One region of the Stenotrophomonas sp. Steno-Z4 genome, then DNA from elsewhere that is predicted to be linked to it. Evidence: predicted binding sites of a transcription regulator. Region 1 holds the regulator's gene; the other holds the start of a gene.

The links. Region 1 encodes FliA, which starts transcription of late flagellar genes. Its sites were predicted from a motif close to TAAAGTTTNNCNNNCNNNGGCCGATAA; they were not measured.
Region 2: the regulator FliA is predicted to act here: its motif matches at 2,718-2,744, upstream of AC06E7_RS04260 (methyl-accepting chemotaxis protein).

Annotation. Positions count from the first base shown of each region.
Region 1 covers NZ_JBWJPC010000007.1:209,885-214,071, forward strand. The annotation lists gene AC06E7_RS16580 (chemotaxis protein CheA) at 1-307, opposite strand, end outside; gene AC06E7_RS16585 (protein phosphatase CheZ) at 312-926, opposite strand; gene cheY (chemotaxis response regulator CheY) at 926-1,318, opposite strand; gene AC06E7_RS16595 (RNA polymerase sigma factor FliA) at 1,335-2,081, opposite strand; gene AC06E7_RS16600 (MinD/ParA family ATP-binding protein) at 2,078-2,965, opposite strand; gene AC06E7_RS16605 (AAA family ATPase) at 2,952-4,187, opposite strand, start outside.
Region 2 covers NZ_JBWJPC010000001.1:957,275-961,461, forward strand. The annotation lists gene AC06E7_RS04260 (methyl-accepting chemotaxis protein) at 1-2,596, opposite strand, end outside; gene AC06E7_RS04265 (SulP family inorganic anion transporter) at 2,765-4,187, opposite strand, start outside.

The DNA.
Region 1 (4,187 bases):
CCAGCATCGACTGCAGGTAATCCAGCGACTGCTGGCCGGCGTCGAAATGGTGGGCCTGCAGCACGGCCTGGCCCGAGCGGGCCATGCCAAGGGTTTCTTCGGCGGCGTGGCACAGCTCGACCATGGCCTGGATGCCCAGGAAGCCGGCACCGCCCTTGAGCGTGTGGAACCCGCGGAACACCGCGTTGAGCTGGTCGCTGTCCTGGGGCGACTGCTCCAGCGACACCAGCTGTTCGCCGAGGCGATCCAGTATCTCCTGGGCCTCGAGGATGAAGTCTGCAGCAATGTCGTCTGGAACAGCACTCATGGTTTCAAAGCCCCAAATCGGAAAGCAGGTCGTCGGCGTCGACCTGTGACACCTGATGGCGGTCCAGGCCGCTCACGGCCGGACCGGCCAGCCCGTTGTCGCGCTTGTGCGCGCTGTCGTCCGGCGGCGGCAGGCCGAGCGCGCCGAAGCCTTCGTGCACGCGGCGCACGATGCCCACCACGCGGCGGATGATCTGCCCGGTGAGATCCTGGTAGCTCTGGGTGAGCGCGATCTCGGTGAGGTTGTGGCGGATGCGGTCCAGCTGCTGGTCCTGGTCCGGGCTCAACCCGTTGGCACGCAGCTGCTCGGTGAGCGCGCGGCATTCCTCGGCCAGGTCCAGGGTGCGGTGGGTGGCCTGTTCGGTCATCGCCACCACGTGGTCCAGGCGCGCGCAGGCATCGTCCAGCTCGCCGGCTTCGCTGGGCAGGGTGGGCAGTTCGCCCAGCGCCTGGCCCAGTTCGCGGGCAAGCCGGTTCAGCCCGGCCATCATCGGCTGGGTGCGCAGCGCGGCCAGGGCGTCGATTTCCCGGCGCCAGCCCGCTTCGTCGCCGCTTTCCAGCGCAGCCAGGGCATCCTGCAGGCGCTGCACCAGCGCCGATTTGTCGCGAAGGGTTTCCATCACGCGCTGGCCGCCAGGCGCTCGAAGATCTTGCCGAGCTTTTCTTCCAGGGTCTGGGCGGTGAACGGCTTGATGATGTAGCCGTTCACGCCGGACTGGGCGGCTTCAATGATCTGCTCGCGCTTGGCTTCGGCGGTGACCATCAGCACCGGCAGGGTCTTGAGCTTGGCGTCGGCGCGGATCGCCTTGAGCAGGTCGATACCGGTCATGACCGGCATGTTCCAGTCGGTGACCACGAAATCGAACGACTGGCTCTGCAGCAGGGCCAGCGCGGCATGCCCGTCCTCGGCTTCGGCCGTATTGGTGAAGCCCAGATCGCCCAGCAGGTTCTTGACGATACGACGCATGGTCGAGAAGTCGTCGACGATCAGGATACGCATGTTCTTGTTCAAAGCACTTTCCTCGGTATCAAGTGTTCTCGAGGCCGGCGTCGGCCGCCTCGAAGATCTTCAGTCGGCCACGCAGGCGCAGCACTGCCTGGCCATGGATCTGGCAGACGCGCGACTCGCTGACGCCGAGCACCGCGCCGATCTCTTTCAGGTTCAGCTCCTGCTCGTAGTACAGCGACAGCACCAGCTGTTCGCGTTCGGGCAGCAGGCCGATCGCATTGCCCAGTTCGCGGCCGAACTCGCCGCGCTCCAGCACCTGCTGCGGGGTCGGGCCGCCCTGGGCGACGGTATCCAGCTCGCCCTGGTCTTCGATCCGCGATTCCAGGCTCAGCACCTGGCCACGCGCGGCGTCTTCCATCAGGCGCAGGTAGTCGGGCAGCGGCATGTCCATCGCGGCGGCCACTTCGGTGGCGCTGGCGGCGCGGCCGGTGGTCTGCTCCAGCCGGCGGATGGTGGACGCGGCGTCGCGGGCACGGCGGTGCACCGAACGCGGCACCCAGTCGCCGCGGCGGATCTCGTCGATCATCGAGCCGCGGATGCGGATCGAGGCGTAGGTTTCGAACGAGGCGCCCTGGTCGGCGTCGTAGCTGCGCGAGGCCTCGATCAGGCCCATCATCCCGGCCTGGATCAGGTCGTCGACTTCAACGCTGGCCGGCAGGCGTGCGGCCAGGTGGTGGGCGATGCGCCGGACCAGGTCCGAGTGCTGGGCAATGCACTCGTTGGCAGCGGCGCGCTGCACCTCTTTGTATTGTGCGGCGCCTTTCATGCGGTCACCCCGCGTTGCTTGAGGATGCGTTCCAGGAAGAATTCAACGCCGCCGCGCGGCTCGGTCGGGGCCTGCCAGCGGGCGGTGCGCCGGGCGATCTCGGCGATCGCCTGCGCCGACGGGCTGGACGGGTAGGCCTTCACCACCGGCTGCTGGCGCTGCACCGACAGGCGCAACCAGTCGTCCTGCGGCACGCAGCCCAGGTAGTTCAGCGAGACATCGGCCAGGAACTTGTCGCAGACCCGGCTCAGCTTTTCGTAGAGCACGCGGCCTTCGTTCGGATCACGCACCATGTTGGCGACCACCTGGATGCGGTCCACGCCACGTTCGCGCGAGAGCACCTTGATCAGCGCATAGGCGTCGGTGATCGAGGCCGGTTCGTCGCAGACCACCACCACGGTGTCCTGGGCGGCCTGGCAGAAGGTGAGCACCCCGTCGGTGATGCCGGCGGCGGTGTCGACCACCATGAAGTCCAGATCGCGTTCCAGTTCGGAGAACACGTTGACCAGGCCCACGTGTTCGGCCGGCTGCAGTTCGGCCATGTGGCGGCGGCCGGACGCGGCCGGCACCACCAGCACGCCACCCGGGCCTTCCAGGATCACTTCATCCAGCGTGCAGCGCCCGGCGACCAGGTCGGCCAGGGTCAGCTTGGGCTGCAGGCCCAGGATCACATCGATGTTGGCCAGGCCCAGGTCGGCATCCAGCAGCAGCGTGCGCTTGCCCATGTCGGCCAGCGCCACGGCCAGGTTGGCCGACACGTTGGTCTTGCCCACGCCGCCCTTGCCGCCGGTGACGGCGATGGTGCGGACCGGGCCCAGCGGCTGGCTGCGGGTGGCCGACAACGGGAAGGTCCTGGTCAGGTTTTCATACTCACGCGACGGCATGGTTCAACTCCGGGTTGCAGGGCATATCGGCCGCGCGGCGCAAATCTTCAAGGCGAAGTACAAGATTGGCTGCACTGGCCCGGTGCAGGTCTTCGGGAACGTCCTGGCCATCGGTGACCCAGGTGATCGGCAGGCGGTGGTCGACGGCCACCGACAGGGCGGTACCGAAGCGGCCGGTCTCGTCCAGCTTGCTCAGCACCACGCCCTGCGGGTTGGCGCCGCTGAAGCGGCGGACCACCTCGTCCATGTCGCCGAAGCTGGTGTTGGCCGGGAGCACCAGCAGGGTGCGGATCTGCGGGGCGGCGCGCAGCCACTGCAGCTGGGCGGCCAGGGCGCGGTCACGCGGGCCCAGGCCGGCGGTGTCGATCAGCACCAGCTTGTAGTCCTTCAGGCGCTCCAGCAGCTGGGCCAGGTCGCTGCCACTGTTGGCTTCATGCACCGCGATGCCGAGCTGGCGGCCGAAGCCATACAGCTGTTCGCGGGCGCCGATGCGGGCGGTATCGGTGGTGACCAGGGCCACGTCGCGGGCGGCGTGGGCTTCGGCGAAGCGCGAGGCCAGCTTGGCGATGGTGGTGGTCTTGCCGGCACCGGTGGGGCCGACCAGGGCGATCACGCCGCCGGCTTCCAGCGGGTCGACCGGGGCGATCGGCAGCTTCTTGGAAAGCAGCCCCAGCATCAGGCCACGGCCACGGTGGGCTTCGGTGTCCAGCGGGATCTGCAGGGCCACGTCGCGGCAGATGCCGGCGTCGAAGCCGTATTCGTCCATCAGGTCCAGCGCGGCGGCACGCACCGCCGAGCCGCGCAGGCGCTCGTCGGTGAAGCGGTTCATTTCGCGCTCGATGACGGTGCGCATGCCGGCCACTTCATTGCGCAGCTGGCGCAGTTCCTCATCGTCGCGGACCAGGGTCACCGGGGCGGCGACGGCAGGCACCGGGGCGGTGATGACCTCGGCCGGCACCGTCGGTTCGTTGGCGGCCTGCAGCGACGGCTCGACCGGTGCAGCAACGGTCATGGCGGCGACCGGCGCGGCGATGGCGTCCACAACCACCGGAGCGGGCGCGGCAAACACCGCCGAATCGTCGATCTGGATGGCCGGGCTGGCCGCGGCCGGGACCACCGGCACGGTTTCCCACAGCGGAGCCGCCGGGGCTTCAAGCGGAGCCCGCTGCATCTGCTGCGCCGGCATCTGCGGCAGCTGCGGCGGGACGCTGGTGCGGCCTGC
Region 2 (4,187 bases), on a different contig from region 1:
AGAAGGTTTCCCATTCGGTCTCGACCGCTGCCGCTGCTGCACGCACCGGGGCCCGTTTCTGGCCGACGGACTTGCGCGGTGCCGCAGGCGCTGCGGCCGGCGCAGCCGCGCCGGTGCGGAAGATCGCCACCGCCGTGCCCAGGTGCTGGGCCTGCTCTTCCATCGCCCGCGCCGCCGCGGTGGCTTCTTCCACCAGCGCCGCATTCTGCTGGGTGGTTTCATCCATCTGGGTGATGGTCTGGTTGACCTGCTCGATGCCGGCGGACTGCTCCTTCGAGGCGGCGGAAATCTCGGCCATGATGTCGTTGACCCGGCGCACGCCGGCAACGATCTCTTCCATGGTGCGCCCGGCGGTCTGCACCAGCGCCGAGCCTTCGGCGACCTGCTCCACCGAATCGTCGATCAACTGCTTGATCTCCTTGGCCGCACCGGCCGAGCGCTGCGCCAGCGCGCGCACTTCCGAGGCCACCACCGCAAAGCCTCGGCCCTGCTCACCCGCGCGCGCCGCTTCCACGGCGGCGTTGAGCGCCAGGATGTTGGTCTGGAAGGCGATCCCATCGATCACCGAGATGATCTCGGCGATGCGCTTGGACGCGGCCTCGATCCCGGCCATGGTAGTCACCACCTGGCCCACCACCTGCCCGCCCTGTTCGGCCACGTTGGCAGCACCGGCCGCCAGCTGGTTGGCCTGTACGGCGTGGTCGGCGTTCTGGCGCACGGTGGAGGTCAGTTCCTCCATAGACGCGGCGGTTTCCTCCAGGCTCGCGGCCTGCTGTTCGGTACGGCGCGACAGATCGCTGTTGCCCGAGGCGATTTCGCCCGCCGCCAGGTTGATGCTGTCGGTCGCCTGCTGGATACGACCGACGATGTCGGTCAGCTGGGTCACGGTGGTATCGGCATCGTCGCGCATCTGCGCGAACACGCCATGGAACTGGCCGTGCATGCGCGCGGTGAGGTCACCGGCGGCGATCGCGCGCAGCAGCGCGGAGATCTGCTGCAGGTTGTCGTCGCTCACCTGCATCATGGTGTTGAGGTTTTCGACCATGGCGCGGAAGTCATGGTCGAAGCGCACTCCGTCGCCGCGCTGGCTGAAATCGCCGCGCGCGGCGGCACCGGCCAGGTCGCGGATCTGGGTATTGATCGCGCGCAGGTTGGCCTTGGTGGTCTCCATTGCATCGGTGAACACGGCCTGGTCGCCGGGCAGGCGGTCCATGTCCTGCGACAGATCGCCCACCGCATAGCGCTGCATCACCTCGACCAGGCGACGGGTGACGGCAATGTTGGCGCCCACCAGCTGGTTGGTGTCTTCGACCATGCGTCCGTACGCGCCCGGGAAGGCCTGCGCATCCATCCGGTAGCCGAGTTCGCCGGCTTCATGGCGCTGCGCCATCTCGCCCTGCGCAGCCATCACCGCGCGCAGCTGGCCGCGCATGCGCTGCATGGATTCCAGCAGGCGGCCAACCTCGTCGTCGCGTGGGGGCGGCAGCGGCGTGTCCAGGCGGCCTTCGGCCACGTCCGCCGAGAGCCGCACGGCATCGGCAAGCGGGCGGATCGCCTGGCGGCGCAGCAGCACGTACACGCTGGCGCTGAGCACCAGCGCCGCGCCCAGGCCAACGCCGAGGATGATCCACAGCAGCGAGCGCGCCTGTTCGGTGATCAGCGCATACGGCACGATCACGCCCAGCGCGAACCGCTCTTCGCTGCCACCGATGCGTAGCGGCACATACGCCTTCACGTTGCCTGCGGCATCCGGAGTGAACGCTTCGAAACGCTGGTCACGCGCCACGGCTGCAAGGACCTGCGCAGTGACGGCATCGTCGCGGCGCTGGCCGATCTGCCCGGCATCCTGCGCGGCCAGCACGATGCCGCCGGGCGAGATCAGTTCGACGTGGCCCTGGCCCATCGGGCGCAGCGCCGCCAGACGCTCCTGCAGCGCGGCCAGGCCGAAGTCCACGGTGACCGCGCCCAGGAACTGGCCGTTGTCGAGCACCGGGGTCGACAGCGTGGTCATCAGCACCTGCCTGCCGCCGATCTCATAACGGTACGGCTCGCTCACGGCCTGCCGCTTGAGCTCACGCGGGCGCAGGTACCAGTCACCATCGCCGGGGACGTCATAGCCCTTGAGTACATCCTGCACCGGCGCGCCGTCCTGCCAGGCCCAGTAGCTCATGAAGCGGCCGGTGGCATCGTGGGCGTCGGCACCGACGAAGTCGGCGTCCCTGCCATCGAAGGCCTGCGGTTCCCACAGCGTGCCCAGGCCCACCCATTCCGGGTGCGATTGCAGCTGCTGTTGCAGCACCTGTGCGGCGGTCGCGCGCGACAGGGTGGCAGCGCGGTGCTGCACCACCAGGCTGTCGGCCAGTGCCTGGCTGGTGGAAAACGCGGCGGCCAGGTCGGCACCGACCCGGCGCGATTCGGCCTCGGCCTGGCTTTCCATGGTCCGCCGCGAGGATTCGAGCAGCGCCTGGCTGGCTTCGCGGTAACTGAGGGCGGCGGTCACGCCGAAGCAGAGCATGGCGATCAGCGCGGTTCCCAGCATCAGCCGGTTGGCGATGCTGCCGGGGCGCTTGGAAGCGGACGGGCGGGACGTGGACATGGGGGTGTTCCAGGCAGGAGTACAGAACAGCGCGCGCCCGAGGGCACCGCTACTACGTCACGCAGTCCATTGCGGCCCGCCCGGCACGGTGCAACGCACATGCAGGTCGGGTCATACGCTGGTAACGGCCCTGTGCTGGAGATGTTGAGCGCCGGATCCTGACCGGGTTCAGTGAGGCGTACGGCCACCCAGCCGCTCCACCAGCGTCTGGCTGGCGGCATTGAGTCCGATCACCTCGACCTGCGCGCCATGCCCGCGCAGTTTGAGGGTAACCCTGTCCAGTGCGCCAACCGCACTCAGGTCCCAGAAGTGCGCCTGGCTGAGGTCGATCCGCACCCGCGCCGGCACTTCCTGGAAATCAAAGCTCTCGCCGAACTGCCCCGCCGAAGCGAAGAACACCTGCCCGGTGGCCGTGTAGGTGCGGACTCCGCCGGCATCGGTGTGGTCGGTGACGACCAGCAGCCGACCCACCTTGCGCGCGAAGAACAACGCCGACAGCAGCACTCCGGTCAGCACGCCCTTGGCCAGGTCGTGGGTGGCAACGGTCACCACGACGGTGGCCACCATCACCACCGAGGAGCTCATGGGGTGCACGCGGAACTCGGCAAAGGAACGCCAGTGGAAGGTCCCGATGCTGACCATGATCATCACCGCCACCAACGCGGCCATGGGAATCTGCCGCACCCAGTCGTGCCCGTACACCACCAGCAGCAACAGCAGCACGCCTGCCACCAGGCAGGACAACCGGCCACGCCCGCCGGAGGATACATTGATGACCGACTGCCCGATCATCGCGCAGCCGCCCATGCCGCCGAACAGGCCAGCGGTGATGTTGGCCAGGCCCTGGCCGGCGCACTCACGGTTGCGCTGGCTCGGGGTGTCGGTCATGTCCTCGACGATCTGCGCGGTCATCATCGACTCCAGCAGGCCCACCACCGCGAGGGTTGCCGAGACCGGCAGCAGCAGCGCCAGCGTGTCCCACGTCATCGGCACATCGGGGAACAGGAACGTGGGCAGGCTGTCGGGCAGTGCGCCCATGTCGCCCACGGTCCGCACTTCCCAGTGCAGCCCGATCGACAGCGCGGTCAGCACCACGATGGCCACCAGCGGCGACGGCACTGCGCGGGTCAACCGCGGCAGCAGGTAGATGATCGCCAGCCCCGCCGCGCACACCGCCCACACCTGCCACGAGCGCCCGATCAGCTCGGGCATCTGTGCCAGGAAAATCAGGATGGCCAGTGCGTTGACGAAGCCGGTGATCACCGAACGCGACACGAACCGCATCAGCGCGCCCAGCTTCAGTGCGCCGGCGATGATCTGCAGCAGGCCGGCCAGGATCGTCGCGGCCAGCAGATACTGCAGGCCGTGGTCCTTCACCAGGTCCACCATCACCAGGGCCATTGCGCCGGTGGCCGCCGAGATCATGCCCGGCCGGCCGCCTGCGATGGCGGTGACCACGGCGATGCAGAACGACGCATACAGGCCCACCTTGGGGTCCACGCCGGCAATGATCGAGAAGGCAATGGCTTCAGGAATCAGCGCCAAGGCGACCACGGTGCCGGAAAGCAGGTCGCCACGGATATTGCCGAGC